DNA from 3 places in the Ensifer sp. B1-9 genome. Region 2 is predicted to be linked to each of the others. Evidence: predicted binding sites of a transcription regulator. Region 2 holds the regulator's gene; each other region holds the start of a gene.
The links. Region 2 encodes LexA, which represses DNA repair genes until DNA is damaged. Its sites were predicted from a motif close to TGTTCNNNNTGTGTTCNG; they were not measured.
Positions count from the first base shown of each region.

Region 1 (7,857 bases), on a different contig from region 2:
GGGCGCTGCTCGACTACATGCGCATCGGTCACCGCGCCGACCACCGTCCGGCGGAACTTTCCGGCGGTGAGCAGCAGCGCGTCGCAATCGCGCGGGCCGTCGCCAATGCGCCGCTCGTGCTTCTTGCAGACGAGCCGACGGGCAATCTCGACCCGGAAACCGCCGGGTATGTCTTCGAAGCGCTGGAGGCGCTCGCGCGCCAGTCGGGCCTTGCGGCCCTGATCGCGACACACAACCACGAGCTTGCCGGCTTGATGGACCGCCGCGTGACGATCGAGGACGGCAAGGTTGTCGAAATGAACTGACCGCGTGGCGGCCGGCCTGTTGATCCTCAGGCGCCGTCACCTCTTGTTTTTTGCTCGTACGGGAAAGCGCGGACCCGGCCCGTTTCGTTTAGGCCGCCGGAGAGGGGCCCAGAGGCGCGATGGACGCGTCTACCGGGCTTGCTCTCACCGCCTGATCAGACCGCCGCGATAGTCGAGTTCGTAAGCTTCCTCGCCATCGACGAAGATGACTTCGTGGCCGGAAAAATGTCCGGTGTCACCACGGCTGCTGTCGATATAGTAGCCATGCGCATGCCGAAACTCCATGCCGCCGAGGAAGTGCCGCTTTTCCTGGTACATCGTCCGCAGCGCAGCCTTGATGACCAGCCCAGCCTTCTCTCCATCGATGAGATCGGGGCGGATGATGCGGCCGAAATAGTTCATGGCCCAGCGGGGTTCCTCCTCCTGCCAGACGGTCTCCTGTCCGGCAAAATCAGTCCCGCCGAAATAGCTGTCGAGATAGCGCCAGCGATCACGTTCGTAACCGATGTCGCGGGAGCCCGGGCGCGAAGGAGCGCGGGCCATACCGCCGCCCACATAGGCATTGGCTTTGGCCTCTACGATGAAGTCCGTGAGTCCGTTGAGTTCGGTCATGACTGTTCCCCATATGTTCCAGACTCAAAATGCCGCAATGCGCGAGAGCTGTGAAGAACATAAAGGGAACAAATAGATGATTATCGAATGCCGCAAGCCTTCTGCCCGCGATCGTCGTCCCAGTCTTTGAGGAGGACGAGCTCGCCTTTTACGGCAAAGGGCTTGTCATTGGCCTTGCCCTTACCCGTCAGCACGTTGAGGTCGCATTGGGAGGTGTTGTCGGGGGCGAGCGTATCGTAGGACGAGTAGGTGTAGCCTGCGACCACGAAGTCGAAGTTGCGGTATGCCACCGTCAATTTCTGCTCCCAGCGGTCACGGCCGATGGCGTCATTGTGGCTGGTGATGAGGAGTGAGCCATTCGGCAGCGCCGTGACCGATGGCGCCTGTCCGGCAAGATCGAACTGACCCCAGACCTTGTTCGGGATGGCCGACTTCAAACCGAGCGCGCCAGTTTCGCCGGCCAGGTAAACATAGACGCCGTTGTCGTCGTCGCTGCCCTCGGCGGGCCGCACGATCAGGGCGAGATCCGAATCCCCGTCCTTATCCCAGTCGCCGGTTGCGGCGGAGACAATCCGGGCAGGGTCGATCGTTTCCGTCGCAGAGGCGACCGCCGGCAACAGGAACAGCAAGGGTAGAATCAGGCGTGCATGCATGTCGAAACGCTCCGCTTGGTTGTTCCTCTTGATAGGCGGGCGCGGCGCGTTCCTCAAGCGGCTTCCTCATAGTTAACGGGCATTCGCCTCCCGTGTTAACCATCGTGAACAGAATGCCTGTGCCTCGCTTGACGAGTGAACAAAAATGGAACAAAGTAAAAACATAACGGAAAAGGAGCCATGTTATGACTGATTTTGTTCGTGACCTCGCCGCCTTCGCTTCGATGAGCCTTTTCATCGCAAGCATCTCTTTCATCGCGCTCGGCCTCTGAGGAGCGCCGACATTTCCTCCCACGCCCTTCCCAATTTTCGCCCCCGGGATTGAATAAGGGGGACGATATGTCAGGGGAAACTGGACATGTCGGGTGAGAAGCGGGATATCCTGCCGACCGGACAGGAATCAGGGTGCGAACAATGGCAGACGACGGCAAAGCAGCATCGAGCGAGGCGCTTGGGACGGACCCGCAATTTGTGCATCTGCGTGTTCACTCGGCCTTCTCCCTGCTCGAAGGCGCCCTGCCGCTGAAGAAGGTCATCGGCAAGGCGGTTGCCGATAATCAGCCGGCGATCGGGATCGCCGACACCAACAATCTCTTTGCCGCACTCGAGTTTTCGCAGAAAGCAGCCGACGACGGCCTGCAGCCGATTACCGGCTGCCAGCTTTCCATCGACATGGAAGACGAGGCGGATGGCGAACGGCGCGGCCACACGCAACAACTCGCGAAGCTGCCCTCGATCGTCCTGATCGCCGCGACGGACGACGGCTACACGCGGCTCGTCGATTTGGTGAGTCGCGCCTATCTCAGCGGCGAGGGCAGCCAGGCGACCCGGATCACGCGTTCCTGGCTTGCCGAAAACGGTACGGACGGATTGATCGCGTTGACCGGCGCGTCCGGCGGCCCGGTGGACTTGGCCCTGAAGGCTGGCTCGACGGCGCTGGCCGAGGCACGCCTCGAAGCCTTGCATGATCTCTTCGGCGATCGTCTCTATATCGAGCTGCAGCGGCATGGAGGCTACGACCGGCGTCATGAGAGCCGGATGATCGACCTTGCCTACAAGTTCGACATACCCCTTGTTGCCACCAACGAGGCCTTCTTCCCGTCGCCGTCCGACTATGATGCCCATGACGCCCTGATGGCAGTGGCGCACAACGCGATGGTTTCGGACGACAGCCGCTTCCGCCTGACGCCGGACCACTATCTCAAGAGCCGCAAGGAAATGGCGGCGCTTTTTGCCGATCTGCCCGAGGCGCTGGAAAACACCGTCGAGATCGCGCGGCGCTGCTCCTTCATGCTGAAGACCCGCGGACCGATCCTGCCGCGCTTTACCGGCGCCACCGCGGATCCGGAAGAGGCAGAGCGCGCCGAGGCGGCCGAGCTGCGCCGCCAGGCGGAGGAGGGGCTCGAACAGCGTCTCGCCAAGCTTGGCATGGCGCCCGGCTATAGCGAGCAGGAATATCGCGAGCGCCTGGCCTTCGAGCTCAGTGTTATCGAGCGCATGAAGTTCCCCGGTTACTTCCTGATCGTTGCCGACTTCATCAAATGGGCGAAGCAGCACGATATCCCCGTCGGGCCGGGCCGCGGTTCGGGTGCAGGATCACTGGTTGCGTATGCGCTGACGATCACTGACGTCGATCCGATGCGCTTCTCGCTGCTGTTCGAACGCTTCCTCAATCCTGAGCGCGTCTCGATGCCCGACTTCGACATCGACTTCTGCCAGGACCGGCGCGAAGAGGTGATCCGCTACGTGCAGCGCAAATATGGCCGCGAGCAGGTGGCGCAGATCATCACCTTCGGTTCGCTGCAGGCGCGCGCCGCACTGCGCGACGTCGGCCGCGTGCTCGAAATGCCCTATGGCCAGGTCGACAAGATCTGCAAGCTGGTGCCGAACAATCCGGCCAATCCGACGCCGCTCTCCAAGGCGATCGAAGAGGAGCCACGCCTGCAGGAGGAAGCCGAGAAGGAGCCGGTGGTCGCCCGCCTTCTCGACATCGCCCAGAAGATCGAAGGCCTCTACCGTCACGCCTCGACTCATGCCGCCGGCATCGTCATCGGCGACCGGCCGCTGTCGCAACTCGTGCCGATGTATCGCGATCCGCGCTCCGACATGCCGGTCACCCAGTTCAACATGAAATGGGTGGAGCAGGCGGGTCTCGTCAAGTTCGACTTCCTCGGCCTGAAGACCCTCACCGTTCTGAAGGTTGCGGTCGATTTCGTGAAGCAGCGCGGCATCGAAGTCGATCTCGCGAGCATTCCGCTCGACGACCCGAAGACCTATGAGATGCTGTCGCGCGGCGAGACCGTCGGCGTGTTCCAGGTGGAAAGTGCCGGCATGCGCAAGGCGCTGATCGGCATGCGGCCCGACTGCATCGAGGACATCATCGCGCTGGTGGCGCTCTACCGCCCGGGCCCGATGGAGAACATCCCGGTCTACAACGCCCGCAAGCATGGCGAGGAAGAGGTCGAATCGATCCATCCCAAGATCGACCATCTGCTCAAGGAAACGCAGGGCGTTATCGTCTACCAGGAGCAGGTGATGCAGATCGCCCAGGTGCTCTCGGGCTATTCGCTCGGCGAGGCCGATCTTCTGCGCCGCGCCATGGGTAAGAAGATCAAGGAGGAAATGGATAAGCAGCGCGCCCGCTTCGTCGACGGCGCCGTCAAGAATGAAGTGTCGAAGCCGCAGGCCGACCTGATCTTCGACCTGCTCGCCAAGTTCGCCAACTACGGCTTCAACAAATCGCATGCCGCGGCTTATGCGATCGTCTCCTACCAGACCGCCTATATGAAGGCGCACTATCCGGTGGAGTTCCTGGCGGCGTCGATGACGCTCGACATGTCCAACACGGAAAAGGTCAACGACTTCCGCCAGGATGCGAAGCGGCTGAGCATCGAGGTGATCGCGCCATCGGTGCAGACCTCGTTCCGGCATTTCCAGACGGGTGAGAACCGCATCTATTATTCACTCGCCGCGATTAAGGGCGTGGGCGAATCCGCGGTCGAGCATATCGTCGAAGTGCGCGGCGACCGGCCCTTCGCGAGTCTCGAGGATTTCTGCCTCAGGATCGATCCCAAACTTCTCAACCGTCGCGTCTTCGAAAGCCTGATCGCCGCCGGCGCCTTCGATTGCTTCGGCTATGACCGGGCGGAACTGGTCGGCGGGCTCGATCGCATCCTTGGCCTCGCCCAGCGTGCGCAGGAGAACAAGACGAGCGGCCAGAGCGACATGTTTGGGGCAGGGGCGGCAACCGGGCCGGAGCGAATCGCGCTCCCCGCCTACACGCCCTGGCTCGCTTCGGAAAAGTTGCACCGCGAATTCCAGGTGCTGGGCTTCTATCTCTCCGCCCATCCGCTCGACACCTACAATGCGCTGCTTGCGAAGATGCGGGTGCAGACCTTCGGCGATTTCGCAGGCGCGGTAAAGAAGGGCGCAACCGCCGGCCGGTTAGCCGGCACGGTAACCTCGAAGCAGGAACGCAAGACGCGCACCGGCAACAAGATGGGCATCGTTGCCTTTTCCGACTCCTCCGGCCAATTCGAGGCCGTGCTTTTCTCCGAGATGCTGCATCAGTATCGTGACCTCTTGGAGCCGGGCAAATCGCTGGTGATGACCGTTGCCGCCGAAGAGCGGCCGGAAGGCATCGGGCTGCGCATCCAGACCCTGCGCTCGCTGGAGGAAGAATCGCTGCAACTGCAGAAGGCGTTGCGCGTCTATGTGCGCGATTCCGGCCCGCTGAAATCGATCGCCTCGCATCTCAACACCAGAGGCGACGGCCTCGTCTCCTTCGTCGTCATCAAGGACAACGGTCAGCGCGAGATCGAGGTGGAACTGAGCGAGAAGTTCCGGATTTCGCCGGAGATCGCCGCAGCGCTGCGCTCGGCGCCGGGTGTGGTCGACGTCGAGCTGGTTTGATCCGGATGTTTCCCTTTCAGTGAACCGGAGAACTGGCGTGGAGGTCCTTCAAGGCGAGCGGCGGCGCGCCCATGACTGTTTCGCGTATAGGCCTGCGATCAGTCGCGGGGCCGCGTTCGGGTGATGGTGATGAAATCGGTGCCCTCGCCGGTCTCCAGTCCGCTTTCCGTGTCGGCGATCGAGAGCGACGAGCCTTCGGCCAACAGGCCCTCGACCCGCCTGCGAACATCGTCTGATATCGTCATCCGCGCCAGCGTCCGCTGTATTCCGTTATAGGCGAAGGGATCCGCGTCTGTGGAAATGCCGAGCCGCTTCTTCGTCGAAGCAGGCAGGTGGTTCTCAAGGGAAACGCCGAACCATTTGCCTTCAGCGCCTTCTTCTTCATTGTGGCGGAATTGAAGGAAATGCGTTCCAAGTGCCTCTTCCGGCTTGTCGATGGTAAGACCCGCTTCGAACAGTGGCTTGAACCCTTGCCGCACGAGGATCTTGCCGTTCTGCGGCGGCGTGCGCCCGGCCTTGCGCAGCAGCCTGTCGGTCAACTCCGGCGTCAGCTTGCCGTCGCTCTCGAGCCCTTCGCTCGCCTGGAAGGCACGGAGCGCCGCAATCGTCGCCGGCCCTGGGTGGCCGTCGATCGTACCGGGTGCGTATCCGAGGAACTCCAGCGACGCCTGCACTTCACGCATGGCGTCCCGCGCATCGCTGCGCGTGATCAGGATACGGATCGGTTCTGCCGTGGATTTGGCTGCGCCCCCCGCACCACCTGCCGGTTCTGTCATGGCGACTTCGACCGGCGTATCTCCAGCCTGGCTGATGGCGGGTCTCAGCGGCACATCGGAAAGCGGCGGCAGGATTTCCGAGGGAGCCGGGCGAAAGAGCAGGGCGCTCTTGACCTCTGCAGGCGTTATCTGCCGGTCGGAAATCAGCACGTGCACGCCGCGCTCGGTCATCTTGTAAAGCGAGGCGGCGAAAGCGCTCGGCAGGCGCACGCAGCCATGCGAGGCGGGGTAGTCGGGCACATGGTTGGACCCGTGCAGCGCGATACCCGACCAAGTAAGCCGCTGCATGAAGGGCATCGGCGCGTTCGAGTAGATGTTCGACTTGTGATGGCGCCGCTTTTCCAGAATCGAGAAGATGCCCGTCGGCGTCGCATGGCCGGCCTTGCCGGTTGACACCGGCGACGTCGCAATCACGGCGTCGCCGTCATAGACGACGAGCGATTGCTGGTCTTTCGAGACGATGATCTGTAGCGGCCCGCGACTGCCTGCAAACCCGGTGGCCGGTGACAAAAGCAGAGCAACGAAGCTGGCGGTGAGAGCGAAACGCGATACCATACACTCAACCCAACACGTGACTTGGCGAACGAGCCTAGCCTGCAATCTTTAAAGAATTCATCCAGTCCGTGTGCGCACCACATCAAGGTTGCATGATCGCGCTGCGCCCGCGTTCAGGGATCGCGTTTCCGGGTGCCGAAGGTATAGCCGGTCTCGACGCTGGCCTTGCCGAACTTGTCGCGCAGCTTGTTGATGGCGTCTTCGGCCGCGGCCCGGCGGGTTGCCGCGGGGTCGACCAGATCGGGCGGATCGGCAAGATCCGGGGCTGAGAGATCGCTGACGCCGATCCCGATCAGGCGGTACTTCGTGCCGTCCGCCTCTTTTTCCAGGAGTTGCAGCCCGGTGCGGAAGATGCGGTCGGCGAGCCGTGTCGGGCTGTCGAGCCGCCGGTTGCGGGTGCGGATCTTGAAGTCGGCCGTCTTCAGTTTCAGAACGACGGTCTGACCGGCGAGTTCGGACTTTCGCAGCCGATGCGCTACCTGCTCGCTGAGGCGCCTGAGGTGCACCACGAGATCGTCGTAACGCGCGATATCGTCGTTGAACGTCGTCTCGGAGGACACGCTCTTGGCTTCTCCGTCGATCTCGACCGCCCTCTCGTCGAGCCCGCGCGACAGGCGAAAGAGCCGTTGTCCCATGGTGCCGTAGCGGCGCATGAGATCGGCTTCCTCCATGCTCTGCAATTGCCCGATCGTGCGCACGCCGTCGCGTTCCAGGGTATTGGCGAAGGCCTTGCCGACGCCCCAGATCAGCGTGACCGGCCTTTCTCTCAGGAACTCCAGTGCCTCGGCCTGGCCGATGACCGAAAAGCCGCGCGGCTTCTGCAGGTCGGAAGCCACCTTGGCGAGAAACTTGCAGTAGGAGAGGCCGACGGAGACGGTGATGCCGATCTCCTGCTCGACACGCCGGGCGAAGCGCGCGAGCGTGCGCGCCGGCGGATCGTGGTGCAGCCGCTCGGTACCCTTGAGTTCCAGAAAGGCCTCGTCGATCGACAGCGGCTGCACCAGCGGTGTCAACTCCTGCATCAGCGTGCGGACTTCGCGCCCG
Region 1 is NZ_JBCHVG010000002.1:471,103-478,959, forward strand. It holds gene ACQ5BM_RS05480 (ABC transporter ATP-binding protein) at 1-305, shown strand, start outside; gene ACQ5BM_RS05485 (DUF5680 domain-containing protein) at 450-917, opposite strand; gene ACQ5BM_RS05490 (hypothetical protein) at 998-1,570, opposite strand; gene dnaE (DNA polymerase III subunit alpha) at 1,985-5,482, shown strand; gene ACQ5BM_RS05500 (L,D-transpeptidase family protein) at 5,581-6,813, opposite strand; gene ACQ5BM_RS05505 (DNA polymerase IV) at 6,927-7,857, opposite strand, start outside.
Region 1: a site for LexA is predicted at 1,706-1,723, ahead of dnaE (DNA polymerase III subunit alpha). Genes of this name have one in related genera too.

Region 2 (7,857 bases):
CGCGACATGCGCCGAAATACCGCTGTGATTTCAATGGCTGGATAAAGTCTGCAAATCCTTGTACCCCGGTTCAATTCCGGGCGAGGCCTCCAAAAACTCTCACCTCATTCTCGTGTGAAGAGACGTTCTGCCTCAGGGCAGAGCGATTGCATGATTGTTGCTTTGCCTCCACACGCCCGCGCAAGCCACGTTTTCTAGGTCTCGTTCGGATCTTATCGCTTCGGTGAAATCGGTAGAGGGGGAACGATGACTCCGCTGGCATCAGCCGCATCGGTAGCGTCCGTCATCATCAAACGGAGGCAATGGCATATATGAAAGCGAAACTTGTCCTGATGGGACTCACCCTCTTTGCTGCGACCGCTATCGAGGCGCGGGCAGAGGACCTGGTTTTCAAACTGAAAAACAACACGAGCGGGGTGCTGACGAACTTTTACACGTCGCCCGTAGGCGTCAACGAGTGGGAGGACGATGTTTTCGGCCGGCAGGTGCTGAACCCCGGAGAAGACATGGAGATCACCATCGCCGACGGCCGGGATGTCTGCAAGTACGACATGCGCTTCGAGTTCGAAGAAGGCTCTGGCCTCGATACGACCGAAGATACCCAGGACCTCTGCGAACTCGGCGAATACACGATCCACGAATAAGTGGCGTGACGTCAGATCGTTGCAAACAGACAGAGGGCCTCGCCGCTGCTTACAGCGGCGAGGCCTTGTCAAACATCAGATTTTGTCCGGAGGTCAGTGGTAGCGGCGGATCAGTCCGACGAGCTTGCCCTGGATCTTCACCCGATCGGGCCCGAAAATCCGTGTCTCGTAGGCGGGATTTGCGGCTTCGAGCGCAATCGATGCGCCCTTGCGCCGGAAGCGCTTCAGCGTCGCTTCCTCATCGTCGACGAGCGCCACGATAATATCGCCGGGATTGGCCGTGTTGCTATTGCGGATGATCACCGTGTCCCCGTCGAAGATGCCGGCTTCGATCATCGAGTCACCCTTGACTTCGAGGGCGTAGTGCTCACCGTTGCCGATCATGTCGAGCGGAACGGTGATGTCATGCGTGTTGTTCTGGATGGCCGAGATCGGCACACCGGCAGCGATGCGGCCCATCACCGGCACGGAAACCGAACTATTTTCGGCCATTGGCGCCGGCTTCGGCAGCGCGGCTGGAGGAGGTGCAGCCGGTTTGCCGAGGCTGCCCTCGATCACGCTCGGCGAGAAACCGCGGCGCGGCTGCTGCTGGCTGGATGCGTAGGCTTCCGGAAGCTTGATGACCTCGAGCGCACGGGCCCGGTTCGGCAGACGGCGAATGAACCCGCGTTCTTCGAGCGCCGTGATCAAGCGGTGAATGCCGGATTTCGACGCCAGGTCGAGCGCATCCTTCATTTCATCGAATGACGGCGGTACACCCGACTCCTTCATGCGTTCGTGAATGAACAGAAGCAATTCCTGTTGCTTGCGGGTCAGCATGGCACGTCGCTCCAGAGGCGTGAAACAAATCAAGAACAGACACTATCTGTTCCATATGTGTTCTGCAAGTGCCTAAAATTCCGTGAATTCAGGCAATTGGCGCGTCTGCGCCTGTCGATCGGTCACTTTTACGGGAGCAAAGCGGGTTTGGGCGATGGATACGTGCGAAATGGGGCCTGCGGCGTGGCGCATCGCGAGGCCGTGGGTTTGATTCGAACGATTCGTGAGCGTTGTCGTGGAGCAGGCCAGGGGATCCCGCGTTCAAGGAACCGCTGCAGCGGAAAGGTGCCCCGGAAACAAGGGTGCTAGAGCGACCTTGGTGCGTTCATCGGAACGCACGGCGCTTTAGGCCGGCTGCGTGGTCGAGCAGGCGTCTTCGAATTCCTTCACCGTCTCGGGGGTGTTGTCTTCGGGAAGCACGGCGTCCGCCGCATCGGTCGCGACAGGAGTGTCGCCGTCATAGACGAACGACTGGATGTAGAACGCAATCGCGCCCTTCCACACTTTGCGTCCGTCGATCTGATGGCAGGGAACGGCGGATTCGAAATCGGTCTGCAGTTCGTCAACCGTGGCGGCGCTGAGCTTGACGTCAGGCATATTGGGCGATGCGACTATCGAAGCGAGGAGCAGGGCGGCAAGCACGGTGATCGTCCACTTTGATGCAAGGGTGGGACTACGGGTCGGTTAACGATGTGAACCGCGCTTTCGTTCCGGAGTCCAGCAAGCCTGGCAATCACGCTGACGTGTTCAACAGCTCTTTGAGTGTAAGCTGTGACTGTTTTACGTCATGCGCCCGATACAGAAAGGCGGAGAACGGGAGTTGTCGTGTCGGGATCGGTGTGGGCGTGGCTGATATCGAGGATCGGCACGTCTTTGCAGCAGCGGCGCTCACTGTAGTGAGTGCTGCGACAACGGTGCCGGCGTCAGCGTATTTTCAAGTGGGAATGGCGGACAGGGTGGGATTCGAACCCACGGTACGGTTTCCCGTACGCTGGTTTTCAAGACCAGAGCCTTAAACCACTCGGCCACCTGTCCTTGCCTGAAGTTGGCGCTAACGGCCTACCGGGCACGGCGTTATTGCGCGAAGCCCTGTCGCTTTGCAAGATTTAACATGCATCGCCGAAAGATTTTCTCGGTGGCCGTGCCTGAGGGCGCAGGCCTGCTGCGCCGGTAACCATCTGTAAACCATAACGCATGAAATCCGGCGCTGATCTGTGGATGAGTTCGCATTTTTGCCTTGTTGCTGTCATGGTTGATCGACTGTTCCGTTTCGGGACGCCGAGATTTCCGCTGGGGGCATGAGCGGAAGGTTTCGAGTACGGCTTATTCGATCGATGTTGTGGGACAGATGACATCCAGTAAAAATGCAGCATATCTCGTCAAGGGACTGCGCCTTGCGGCGGTCCCCATGCTGTGCGTAACGCTTGCGGCCTGCGGATCCACGTCGAGCATCAAGAAGTCCAAGTCGCGCAGCAAGGAATACTTCGCCGAATCCGTTTATGGTGTGAAGGCGAGCCCGCGCGTTGCCAACGGAAACAATATTCCGAAGGGCGGCGGACGTTACCAGGTCGGCAAGGCCTATCAGGTCAAGGGCAAATGGTATCAGCCGAAGGAAGACTTCGGCTACAACAAGACCGGTGTCGCTTCCTGGTACGGCTCGGCATTTCACGGCCGGCTGACTGCCAACGGCGAGGTCTACGACAAGGCGCATCTGTCGGCCGCCCATCCGACGTTCCCTCTGCCGAGCTATGCGCGCGTCACCAACATGGAAAACGGCGCGTCGGTGATCGTGCGCGTCAACGACCGTGGCCCCTATGAATATGGCCGCATCATCGATGTCTCCTCGAAGACCGCCGATATGCTCGACATCAAGCGCAAGGGCAGCGCGCAGGTGCGCGTACAATATGTCGGCCGCGCGCCGCTCGAAGGCAACGACATGCCCTATCTGATGGCTTCTTATGTCCAGAAGGGCGAACGTGGCCCGAGCGTGATGCCGGAGGGCCAGATCGCGACCGGCGTGATGGTCGCATCGAACGAGCCGTTCCGCAATCAGAGCCTTGGCACGCTCACCGTTCCCGCAAAGGCTTCGCTCGACGTCGGCGAACCGGTGACGGCACTTGCCGCGCCTGTGCCGCAGTTCGCCCAGCCGCAGTCGCTGAATGAGTTCGTGATGCTCCCGGAGATCGGCCCGATCCCGCGCGAGCGGCCGGAATTCATCCCGATGCCCGACGGCAACGCGGCCTACGCGGCAGCCTATTACGAAGTTCGCGTCAGCGACGCCGAGTCGCCGTTTGAAGCGATCATGGCAGACAAGAAGCAGCTTACCCCCCAGGTGATTGTCGATTACGCGAAGCGCCAGAAAGCAAGCGGTTCTGTCCGACAACCGTAAGCGGCGTTGTGCCAAAATGACCACGCTGCTATGGCCAAGGGGAAACGGGAGTTTCCCATGCGCATGAAGATGTTTTCGGCGGTGTTTTTCGGTGGTGTGTTGTTTGCTGGCGCCGTACTTGCGCAGACGCCGGCGCCTGCCTTCGATACCAAGGCAAAGCAGATCCTGCTGGTCGATGCCGAAACCGGCACCGTGCTCTTCTCGCGTGCCGAAAACCAGCCGATTCCACCGGCATCACTCGCCAAATTGATGACGATGGAAGTCGTGGCCGAGGCTCTCGGCAAGGGCGAACTTTCCGCCGAAACCACCTTCGAAGTGTCCGAGCATGCCTGGCGTACCGGTGGTGCCCCGGCCGGCACCTCGACGATGTTTGCCGGATTGAAATCCCGCATCCGTGTCGCCGACCTGTTGCAGGGCGTGGCGGTGCAGCTTGCCAATGATGCCTGCATCATCCTTGCCGAGGGCATGACCGGCAACGAGGGCGCTTTTGCCGAGCGCATGACGGCGCGCGCTCGCGAGCTCGGCATGCCGGTTGCGACGTTCCGCAACGCCACGGGGCTGCCTGATCCCGGCAACCAGATCACGATGAGCGAACTGGTAACGCTCATGCGGCATCTCCATGAGGCCCATCCGGATCTCTACCGGCTCTATTCGCAGCCGGAGTTTGAGTGGAACAAGATCCTGCAACGCAACAAGAACCCGCTGATCTCGGCAAATATCGGCGTGGACGGACTGGCGACCGGTTTTGCCGAAGGCTTCGGTTTCTCCCTGGCCGCCTCGCTGCAGCGCGGCGACCGCCGGGTCTATCTCGCCATGGGCGGTCTCGAAACCGACAAGGAGCGCATCGAGGAGAGCCGCAGGGTGCTCGATTGGGCGATGACCGCCTTCGAGAAGAAGCGGATTTTTGCCGATGGGGAAGCGATTGGCGAAGCGGCCGTCTATGGCGGCGATGCGTCTCACGTCCCCCTGGTGGCCGGCGGTCCCGTCGACGTGCTGTTACCAGTCGACAACCCGGAACGGCTGACGGCACGGATCGTCTACAGGTGGCCCTTGCGTGCACCGGTGGCGGCTGGAACGGAGGTCGGCGTCGTCAAATTGTGGAATGGCGAGAAACTGCTGCGCGAAGTGCCGGTCAAGACCGCCAGCGCCGTGGGGCAGGGCACGTTGACCAGCCGCGCTCTCGATGCGTTGCAGGAGCTGCTGTTCTTCTGGATTTAATTGCCCTATCTGCGGCGAAGGCTGTTCCTGCCAATTCATCGCCGCCTGACGGTTTCGCACCGCGGACCAATCGGCTAAACAGGGCCGGAGCGGGATGAGGAAAAGCGTGTGCGGTTTTCCGCCCGCATCCCGGTCTAACTTATGAGAACCGGTCATGATGATTGGGTCGATTCGACCCAATCATCATGACCGGGGTCGCATGCCGATATGGGAAAGCATGGTGTCGCTGAAAAAAGGTCTGTTCGTAACATTCGAGGGCGGGGAGGGTGCCGGCAAGTCGACGCAGCTCCGCCTCCTGGCCGAATCCCTGCGCGCCCGCGGCTACGAGGTGCTGACGACGCGCGAGCCTGGGGGATCGCCCGGCGCCGAAGCGGTCCGCCACGTGCTGCTTTCGGGGGCGGCGGAGGCCTTCGGGGTTAGGATGGAAGCGATTCTCTTTGCCGCGGCCCGCAGCGACCACGTCGAAGAGGTCATCCGCCCGGCGCTCGAACAGGGCACGATCGTGCTTTGCGACCGCTTCATGGATTCCTCGCGCGTCTATCAAGGGATCACCGGCAATCTCGAACAAAGCTTTGTCGAAAGCCTCGAGCGCGTGGCGATCAATGGCGTCGTGCCGGATCTGACCGTGATTTTCGATCTGCCGGCCAGCATCGGCCTTGAACGGGCGCAGCGGCGCGCCGGCGACGACAATCCCGACCGTTTCGAGAAGGAGCAACTGGAGACCCACGAAAAACGGCGGGAGGCCTTTCTCGATATCGCCAGGCGCGATGCCGAGCGATGCCGGGTGGTCGACGCGATGCAACCCGTCGAGGCCATCGCCGCCGAGGTGCTTTCGCTCGTGGAGTCCCTGCTGCCGCACGGTAACGGTGCCGACGCTGCGACCGAGGAAGTCGTGTCATGAGCGCGGAAAGAGCCGGCGTCCTGGATGGCGCCATCGCGCCCGCCGAGAACAATCGGCTGTTCGGCCACGAACAGGCGGAAAGCTTCCTGGCGCAGAGCTACCGCTCCGGCAAGGGACACCACGCGATCCTGATCGAGGGGCCGGAGGGGATCGGCAAGGCGACGCTCGCCTTCCGCTTTGCGCACCACATTCTGAAACATCCCGAACCCGCTGAAGCGCCTGCCGCGCTTTCCGATCCCGATCCGTCTTCCGCCATCGGGCGGCAGCTTGCCTCGGGTGCCTCGCACAATCTGCTGCACCTGACGCGGCCGATCGATGAAAAGACGGGCAGGGCGAAGGGCGCGATCACGGTCGACGAGGTTCGGCGCGCCGGCAAGTTCTTCAGCCAGACGTCCGGTACGGGCAACTGGCGGATCGTCATCATCGACCCGGCCGACGACCTCAACCGCAACGCTGCCAATGCCATCCTGAAGATACTCGAGGAGCCGCCGCGCCGCTCGCTCTTCCTGGTGCTGACGCATGCGCCTGGAAAATTGCTGCCGACGATCCGCTCGCGCTGCCTGCCGCTGCGGCTGAAGCCGCTCGACGCCGCTCCTCTCCGTCAGGCACTGGCTCATCTCGGATTCGATCTCGAGGGCGAGAATGCCGAGCGCATCGTCGCGGCCGCCAATGGCAGCGTCGCCGAAGCGCTGAAGCTGATCAATTATGGTGGGCTGGAGATTGCCGCGACCTTCGACGGGATCCTCGCAGGGCAGGGCCCGGCGGTCCGCAAGGACATGCACAAGCTGGCGGACGTGCTCTCGGGCAAGGACAGCGAAACGATCTTCGAGTTTTTCCAGGCGCTCGCCAGCGACCGCATCATGCGCGACGCGCGTGAGGCCGCGATTGCGGGAGACATCATGCGTGCCGAGCGCTTCGCGTGGCTATCGGCCTCCGTGACCGAGCGCCTGACGGTCAGCGACGCGTACAATCTCGACCGCAAGCAAACCATCCTGTCGCTGCTCGACGACATGAAGGCGGCGCTATAGCGTCGCCTGGAAGCGCCATTTGCGCTCGATTGCCGCCTGCAGGTCAAGCTTGTGGTGGTGGGCGAAGAGCAGGACATGCCCGAGCAGGTCAGCGGTCTCATCGGCCATCAGGACCTTGAGTTCCTCCGTTGATTTTCCGTGACGCCGGCCACGACCGCTAAGCTTGTTCCAGACCTGGGTCAACTCCCCAAGTTCCTCCTGCATCTTCAGGATGAACCAATCGGAATCGCGCTCGATCCCGTGCGCGTCGGCATAGCCGGCAGAGGCGGTTTCAAATTGGCTGCCAAGTCGCTCCAGCATGACTCACCCTCTTCTTTTATGTTTCCGTTTTGTTCCAGTCGGCGCGTGCGGATTGCGCAAGGTTTTCGGCGTCGGCGGCGATCTCTCCGGCAGGCCTTTTCACGGATCGCATGTTTCTTCCTTTAAGCGTATGCGCTAAGAGCGTGCGTAGCTTAATCCGAGATAGATCGAATCCGCCTATGAGAGACACGTCCCCTTTCTACATCACCACCGCGATTTCCTACCCGAACGGCCGGCCGCATATCGGCCATGCCTATGAGTTGATCGCGACCGATGCCATGGCGCGCTATCAGCGCCTCGACGGACGTGACGTGTTCTTTCTGACCGGCACGGACGAGCACGGCCAGAAGATGCAGCAGACGGCGCGCAAGGAAGGCGTGACGCCGCAGGAACTGGCCGATCGCAACTCCGCGGAATTTCAGAAGATGGCGGTACTTCTGAACGCGTCCAACGACGACTTCATCCGCACGACCGAAAAGCGCCACCACGAGGCGTCGCAGGCGATCTGGATCCGCATGGGCGAGGCGGGCGATCTCTACAAGGATTCCTACGCCGGCT
Region 2 is NZ_JBCHVG010000028.1:54,299-62,155, forward strand. It holds gene ACQ5BM_RS33145 (hypothetical protein) at 312-644, shown strand; gene lexA (transcriptional repressor LexA) at 738-1,463, opposite strand; gene ACQ5BM_RS33155 (hypothetical protein) at 1,809-2,105, opposite strand; tRNA gene ACQ5BM_RS33160 (tRNA-Ser) at 2,409-2,498, opposite strand; gene ACQ5BM_RS33165 (septal ring lytic transglycosylase RlpA family protein) at 2,812-3,852, shown strand; gene ACQ5BM_RS33170 (D-alanyl-D-alanine carboxypeptidase family protein) at 3,910-5,070, shown strand; gene tmk (dTMP kinase) at 5,288-5,971, shown strand; gene ACQ5BM_RS33180 (DNA polymerase III subunit delta') at 5,968-6,999, shown strand; gene ACQ5BM_RS33185 (pyrophosphatase) at 6,994-7,299, opposite strand; gene metG (methionine--tRNA ligase) at 7,479-7,857, shown strand, end outside.

Region 3 (7,857 bases), on a different contig from region 2:
GCCGCTCTGCGACAGAAGGTAGACGCGGCCGGTTTCGAAGGGCTTCAGCTTCGCGAGGCCGTCGGCCAGCGAGGCGAGCGAAATGTCGACGCCGGTGACCCCGAGAAGCTTGCCGCCGGACATGACCGGGTAGGCGATCGAGCTCATCGCGGTCGGAACGTCGGTGTCCTGTGCGGTGTAGGGCTGGGTGATCGCGCCCTTGCCGCTCTTAGCCGCGAGCTTGTACCACTCGGCCGCGTAATCGGCGCCGAAGGTGGAGTATTGGATTTCATTGGTGCGGCTCTTCGACCAGTAGGGCGTGAAGATGCCCTGGTCGTTGCCGCCGAGTTCCTTGTTGTTGACGACGTCCTCCTGGCGACCGTCAAAGGCCTTGGGCTCCTCCGCGAACCAGCTTCCAAAGGCGAAGGGGTTCTGCTCCAGGTTCGCCCTGAGGATGTTGATCACCCCGGTACGCTCCAGCGACTTTTCGGCATGCGCGCGGCCGAGGATGCCGGCCATCGAGCGGGCAGCGCTGGCAAGCTCGCCGACGTCGCCGGCGATGTCCGAGGCGATTGCCCGGGCTTCACCGCTCGCCTGTTCGAGGACCAGCGTTTCGACGCGATCCTGGGTCTGGGAGATGAGAACGAAATTCGAGGCGAGCAGGACAAGTGCGATCGTGCCGCCTGTCACCGCGATCAGTTTGGTCGCCAGCGATTTGGCTTGGAACTTGAACATGAAATCCTCACGTGCTGGGAGGTCCGCAGGCCTTCACCTGCGGCGGACGCATTTCGCAATGGGGGTGAACTCCATCATGGAGCGTCAGATGCCGACCGGCATGTTGGAGGCGACCGGGTCTTTCGAGCCGGCTCTCTCAGGGTCCTGAATAGACTGGAGAATCTTAAGATAGGGCCAACGCGGACGTTGTTTTACGTGTTGCTTTGATAAAATTGCGCGCGAAGTTTTATCTCCGCGACATCGGCTGTCCGAATTGCGCAAGCGGTAATTTCGAGGGGTGAAACAACGTAACGTGAGAGCACGGTAAAGAAAAAGCGCGGGCAGATTTCCGCCCGCACTCGGCTCCATTTTGCGAGCGTCGGTTTGCGTGTTTGGCCGGTCCGGCTCAAACCTATTGCGAACTAGAGGCGCGCCGCCACTTCCGAAGCAAGCGGGATCGAGGGCTGTGCGCCGCGTTTCAGGCAGGCGAGCGAACCGGCAACGGCCGCACGGCGCAGCGCGTCGGGGAAGGCGATGCCGGCATCGAGGCTGGCGGCGAGGTAGCCGCAGAAGGTGTCGCCGGCGCCGACCGTGTCGACCGGTTCGATCTTCAGGCCCTTGGCTCGCTGGATCTCACCCTCATGTACGGCCACGACGCCCTCGGCGCCGAGCGTGACGATGACCGTCTGCCCCGTTTCGGCATGAAGTGCTTTCATCGCCTCCTCGCGCTCGGCAGCGCTGATACCGCTCCTGCCGGCGAGCAGTTCGAACTCGGTCTCGTTGGCAATCACGATATCGGCCATGCGGCCGAGGCGCGCTGCCTCCGGCGTCAGCGGGGCGATGTTGATGACCGAACGCACGCCCTTCTGTTTCGCTGCGGTGAGCGCCTTCTCGACCGAGGCGGCCGGGATCTCGAGCTGCAGCATCAGCGTGTCGCGAGGCGTCATGCCGTCGACGGCCTTCACCGCATCGGCCTCGTCGACGGTCGCATTGGCGCTGGCGACGACGACGATGACGTTTTCACCGTCGCCACCGACGAGGATGTGCGCGGTGCCGGTCGGCTCGTTTACCGTCTTGGTCAGCGACAGATCGGTGCCGGCGCCCTTCAGGAGTTCCAGCGCACCGTCGGCGAAACTGTCGGCGCCAACTGCGCCCGCCATCTGCACCGTCGCGCCTGCGCGTCGTGCGGCAAGCGCCTGATTGGCGCCCTTGCCGCCGGCGGCGGTCGAGAAGCCTGTTCCGGCGACGGTCTCGCCGGGCTTTGGAAGGCGTGCGGTGGTGGCGATCAGGTCCATGTTGATGGACCCAAAAACAGTGATCATGTGAACATCCTGTTGGCTGGCAAAGTGGCCGGAGAGTGCCCGACTGCGTCAGTCCTCGTCAACCACCCGCAGACGCAATTGCCCGACGCGGTTGTCGACAGCGGCGCGCTGATCGCTTGCTTCTCGCGTGCCGCCCTCGGCCTCGAGCTCAAGCGCCTCGATTTTGGCGCCGCGGCGGGTCAACTTGCCGGAGGAAACCAGGATATCCTCAACATCCTTCTGGCTCATGGCGAAGTGGCCCTGAAGCTTGCGCACGCGCTCGTCAAGGCGGCTCAGATCTTCCATCAACCTGGCGACTTCGCCCTGGATCAGATGCGCCTGCTCACGCATGCGCGCATCCTTGAGGATCGCCTGGATCACCTGGATCGAGAGCAGCAGCAGCGATGGCGAGACGATGACGACCCGCTGGCGATGCGCCTTCTGTACGATCGCTTCGAAATGCTCGTGGATCTCGGCGAAGATCGATTCCGACGGCACGAAGAGAAAGGCGGTGTCCTGCGTTTCTCCTGATATCAGATATTTGCTGGCTATATCGCGTACATGCGTTTCCATGTCGCGGCGAAAGAGCTGGGCGATCTGCTGGCGACGCTCCGGGGTTTCTGCATCACGCATTGCATTCCAGGCTTCCAGCGGAAACTTAGCGTCGATGACGAGCGGTGGCTGGCCATTCGGCATGCGGATGGTGCAGTCGGGCCGCGCGCCGTTGGACAACGTCGTCTGGAACTCAAAAGCGCCCATGGGCAGCCCGTCGGCGATGATCGCTTCCATGCGCGATTGGCCAAAGGCGCCGCGCGTCTGCTTGTTCGACAGAATCGCCTGCAATCCGGCCATGTCCTTGGCCAGCGACTGGATATTGTTCTGGGCGGTGTCGATGACCGCCAGCCGCTCCTGAAGCCGCCTGAGATTCTCGTGTGTCGCCTTCGTCTGCTCGGTGATCGATGCGCCGATGCGGTGGGTCATACCGTCGATGCGCTGGCTGAGCGTCTGGTTGAGCTCCGCCTGCCGGGCGCCGAAAACCTCGGCCATGGCGGCGACCCGCCCTTGCATCTCCGTTTGCGCCGCAAGCAGCATCGCCATCTGTTCCTGGCGCTCCTCGTCGCGGGTGTCCCGGCGCCGCGCAAGGGCCATCAGGCCGGCGACGACGACCACAAGCCCGGCGGCAATCGCGAGATGGCCCAGCGTGACAGGCAGGGAGCCGACGAAAAATAGCGGTTGGGCAAGGGGGAGGGGCGCAGGTTCCATACGCCAAACCTAACAGATTCTCTCGTGAAGTGTAGATCAAAACGAGAACATTTGCATGGGGCGGTTAACGTCAAGCGAAGCGCGAGCGGGTGGCGCAGGCAGCAAGGCAATTTCCTTGCGCGCCGATGGAAAGATCGGCTATGGGAGCAGCATGACGATCAAGCCGCTTATCATTCTTCCCGATCCTGTGCTTCGGCAGGTTTCCACGCCGATCGAAACCATCGACGCGGACATCCGCCGCCTGGCCGATGACATGCTCGAAACCATGTACGACGCCCCTGGTATCGGCCTTGCCGCGATCCAGATCGGCGTCGCAAAGCGCATGCTGGTGCTCGACGTATCGAAGGAGGGTGAGGAGAAGTCCCCGTTGGTCTTCATCAACCCCGAGATCGTCGCTTCGTCCGATGCGCGCTCGGTTTACGAGGAAGGCTGCCTGTCGATCCCGGATTATTACGCCGAGGTCGAGCGCCCGGCTTCGATCACCGTCAAGCATCTCGACCGTGACGGCAAGGAGCAGACGATCGAGGCCGATGGCCTGCTCGCCACCTGCCTGCAGCACGAGATCGATCACCTGAACGGCGTGCTGTTCATCGATCATATTTCCAAGCTCAAGCGCGACATGGTGATCCGCAAGTTTACCAAGGCCGCCAAGACCCGCGGCGCGAAGGCGATCTGAGCCGCCGAACGGAAAGCGGCCGAGACATATCGCGCCGAGGGCTTGATTTGCGGGCGGGAAACCCGTTTGAAGAGGCCTGAATCTCTGGAGCAATTCCAGGAAAAGTGTGAAACGGTTTTCCGTCCGGAATTGCGCAATTTGAACTGAGAGGACGGAGTTCACCGCCTTGTCGCTTCGCATCATCTTCATGGGCACGCCGGAATTTTCGGTGCCGACGCTGGCAGCGCTCGCCGAAGCCGGCCATGAGATCGTCGCCGTCTACACGCAGCCGCCGCGACCGGGCGGCCGCCGCGGGCTCGATTTGCAGAAATCGCCGGTACACCAGGCGGCGGAGCTTCTGGGCGTTCGCGTGCTGACGCCGGTCAACTTCAAAGACGAGGCCGATCGCCAGACCTTCCGCGACTTCGAGGCCGATGTCGCCGTCGTCGTCGCCTATGGCCTGCTTCTGCCGGAGGCGATTCTCACCGGCACCAAATACGGCTGCTACAACGGCCACGCCTCCCTTCTGCCGCGCTGGCGGGGTGCGGCGCCCATCCAGCGTGCCATCATGGCCGGCGATCACGAGACCGGCATGATGGTGATGAAGATGGACAAGGGGCTGGATACCGGCCCGGTCGCGCTGACCAAGGCCGTCCAGATCGGCGAGACGATGACGGCGGGCGAGCTGCACGATCGGCTGATGCAGGTCGGCGCTACCCTGATGCGGGAGGCGATGGCGAAGCTCGCGGCCGGCGATCTGCCGCTGACGGAGCAGGCCGAAAAAGGCGTCGTCTACGCCCAAAAGATCAGCAAGGTGGAAACCCGCATCGACTTCGCCCGTCCCGCCCGCGAGGTGCACGACCATATCCGCGGCCTGTCGCCCTTCCCGGGCGCCTGGTTCGAGCTCGAGATTGCCGGCAAGCCGGAACGCATCAAGGTGCTGAACTCCGAACCGGCCTCAGGCTCCGGCGAGCCCGGCACGGTGCTCGACGACAACCTCACGATCGCCTGCGGCGAAGGTGCGGTGCGGCTTACGCGCCTGCAGCGCGCCGGTGGCAAGGCGCTCGGCGCCGCCGACTTCCTGCGTGGCACGCCGGTGGCCGCCGGTACGAGGGTCGGCTGATGCCACGGTTCAAGCTGACCGTCGAATATGACGGCTCGGACTATGTCGGCTGGCAGCGGCAGGACAACGGCCAATCCGTGCAGGGGGCGATCGAAAAGGCGATCCTGTCCTTGACCGGCGAGACCGTCTCGATCCGCGGTGCGGGCCGTACCGATTCCGGCGTGCACGCCAGCGGCCAGGTCATGCACGCCGATCTCACGCGGCCATGGAAACCCTATACGCTGCGCAACGCGCTGAACGCGCATCTGGGGCTTGCCGGCGAGCGGGTGGCGATCCTGGAAGCCGAAGAGGTGTCGCCGGAGTTCGACGCGCGCTTCTCGGCGCTGCGCCGACACTATCTCTACCGGATCATTTCACGGCCGGCGCCGTTGGCGCTCGAAGCCAAGCGGGCCTGGTGGGTGCCGAAGCCGCTCGACCACGCGGCGATGCACGAAGGCGCGCAGCGCCTCGTCGGTCATCACGATTTCACCACCTTCCGCTCCGCTCATTGCCAGGCGACGAGCCCGATGCGCACGCTCGACCGGCTCGACGTCGCGCTCGTCGGCGGCGTCATCGAGATCCGCGCGACGGCGCAGAGCTTCCTGCACAACCAGATCCGCTCCTTTGCCGGTTCGCTGAAGCTGGTGGGCGAGGGCAAGTGGACGCCGGACGACCTGCAGGCGGCGCTCGAAGCGCGCGACCGCAAGGCCTGCGGCCCCGTAGCCCCGCCCGAGGGGCTTTATTTCCTTCAGGTGGATTACTGATCCCGAAACTCTAGCTCGGGATCAGGCCGAAGAAGCGCTGCAAGAGATCGCCGATCATCATCGAGGGCAGCAGGAAGAGGGCGGTCAGCGCCGAGGCCAGCAGGGTCTGGTTGCCCGTCACCATGCGCAGAAGCCGGAAGAGCACGGCGACGCTGACGACGAGCAGTGTCAGCCAGATCAGGCTCGTCAGGCCCTGGCTGCCGGGAATGGTGAGCCGTATCGCCGCCGGCGTCGCCATCGCGTAGGAAAGCGGCACGGAGAGCCAGTTGGTGGTGACGACGATCGGCACGACGGCCCCGGCAAAACCAAGCGGACGCGACAAAATGGCGATCAGCACCAGCGGCAGCAGCCAACTGACGAGATCGACGACGAGCAGCTTGAAGATAAAGCCGGCGCCAATGGTCGTGCCGGCGGGCATCGCCGAGAGATAATAGAGCCGCCAGGACGCCCAGGTGACGGCGATCGCCGGCAGGCACCAGAGCATCGACGTGAAGGATCGCCAGAGGCCGCTCTCGCTGAAGTCGAGCCAGCGGAAACCTTCCTCGTTGCCCTGCGTCAAGAGCCAGAGGCCCTTGATATAGGCAAGCACCTCGTCAAGCAGCGGCATGACCGAACCAGCTATAGATGAAGGTCTCGTAGATATTGGTCAAAGTCTCCAGGTCGGCGACGGCGACGCGCTCGTCGACCATGTGCATGGTCTGGCCGACCAGACCGAATTCGACCACCGGGCAATAGTCCTTGATGAAGCGCGCATCCGAGGTACCACCTGTCGTCGACAGCTTCGGCTGCCGGCCGGTGACCGCCTCGACCGCACCGGAAAGCGAATCGATCAATGCGTTGTTGCGCGTCAGGAACACGTGGCTCGGCCTCTCGGCCCAGGTGATCTCGTAGCGGACGGGTGCACGATCCGGGCGCAGGCTGCCGGCAGCGGCAGCGCGATCGAGCCGGGCGATGATCTCCGCCATCAGACTTTCGGCCGTCCAGGTGTCGTTGAAGCGGATGTTGAAGGCGGCAGTGGCCTTGGCCGGAATGACGTTGACCGCGCTATTGCCGACGTCGATCGTCGTCACCTCCAGGTTCGATGCCTGAAAACTCTCGGTGCCGTTGTCGAAGGGCGGATCCATCAGCGCCTGCGTCAGTTGCAGGATACCGCGCACCGGATTGTCGGCGAGGTGCGGATAGGCGGCATGTCCCTGCACGCCGTTGACGGTGATGCGGCCGGAGAGCGAGCCGCGCCGGCCGATCTTGATCATGTCGCCGAGGCTCTCCGGGTTGGTCGGTTCGCCGACGAGGCAGGCATCCCAGCGCTCGCCCTTGTCAGCCGCCCATTGCAACAGCTTGGTGGTGCCGTTGATCGCCGGGCCTTCTTCGTCGCCGGTGATGAGGAAGGAGACCGAGCCCTTCGGGAACCCATGCTTTTCGATGTGGCGGGCGATCGCAGCGACAAAGCAGGCGATGCCGCCCTTCATGTCGACGGCGCCGCGGCCGTACATTTCGCCGCCGGCGATCTCGGCCGAGAATGGTCCGTGGCTCCAGGCGGCTTCGTCGCCGACCGGAACCACATCCGTATGGCCGGCGAACATCAGGTGCGGACCCTCGGTTCCGAGCCGCGCATAGAGGTTTTCGATATCGGGCGTGCCGACGTCCTTCGCCACGACGCGATCGATCGCAAAGCCGAGCGGCCTCAGCATGGCTTCGAGGGCGGAAAGCGCTCCGCCTTCGGCCGGGGTGACCGAGGGGCAGCGAATGAGGGTGGCGAGGTTGGCGATCGGATCGGTGGGGGTCATCTAACGCTATGCCGTCTGCATGGCCGCTGGGCCAATGGAATGGAGGCTGCTGGTTTATCCGATCGCCAAGGAACTGTCACGTGGGATAGGAACCGTCACGCAGGACGCAAAACGGCGCCGCGCCTGGGCGGAGGCGCGGCGCCGCAGCTTCGACGGGCCGGAGTGATCCGGCCCGCCTGAAGATCGCGAAAGGAGGGAAGGAGCCTTACTCGCCGGGCGCGAGATGCGGCGCTTCGATATGGGCTCCGGCGTGCTTCAGCGGCCGCTCGCCGGTGAGCTTGCGGATCAGCAC
Region 3 is NZ_JBCHVG010000005.1:361,711-369,567, forward strand. It holds gene ACQ5BM_RS11710 (methyl-accepting chemotaxis protein) at 1-714, opposite strand, end outside; gene ACQ5BM_RS11715 (ribokinase) at 1,116-2,015, opposite strand; gene ACQ5BM_RS11720 (DNA recombination protein RmuC) at 2,064-3,257, opposite strand; gene def (peptide deformylase) at 3,409-3,933, shown strand; gene fmt (methionyl-tRNA formyltransferase) at 4,100-5,035, shown strand; gene truA (tRNA pseudouridine(38-40) synthase TruA) at 5,035-5,778, shown strand; gene ACQ5BM_RS11740 (hypothetical protein) at 5,789-6,385, opposite strand; gene dapE (succinyl-diaminopimelate desuccinylase) at 6,372-7,565, opposite strand; gene ACQ5BM_RS11750 (efflux RND transporter permease subunit) at 7,771-7,857, opposite strand, start outside.
Region 3: a site for LexA is predicted at 3,290-3,307, ahead of ACQ5BM_RS11720 (DNA recombination protein RmuC). Genes of this name have one in related genera too.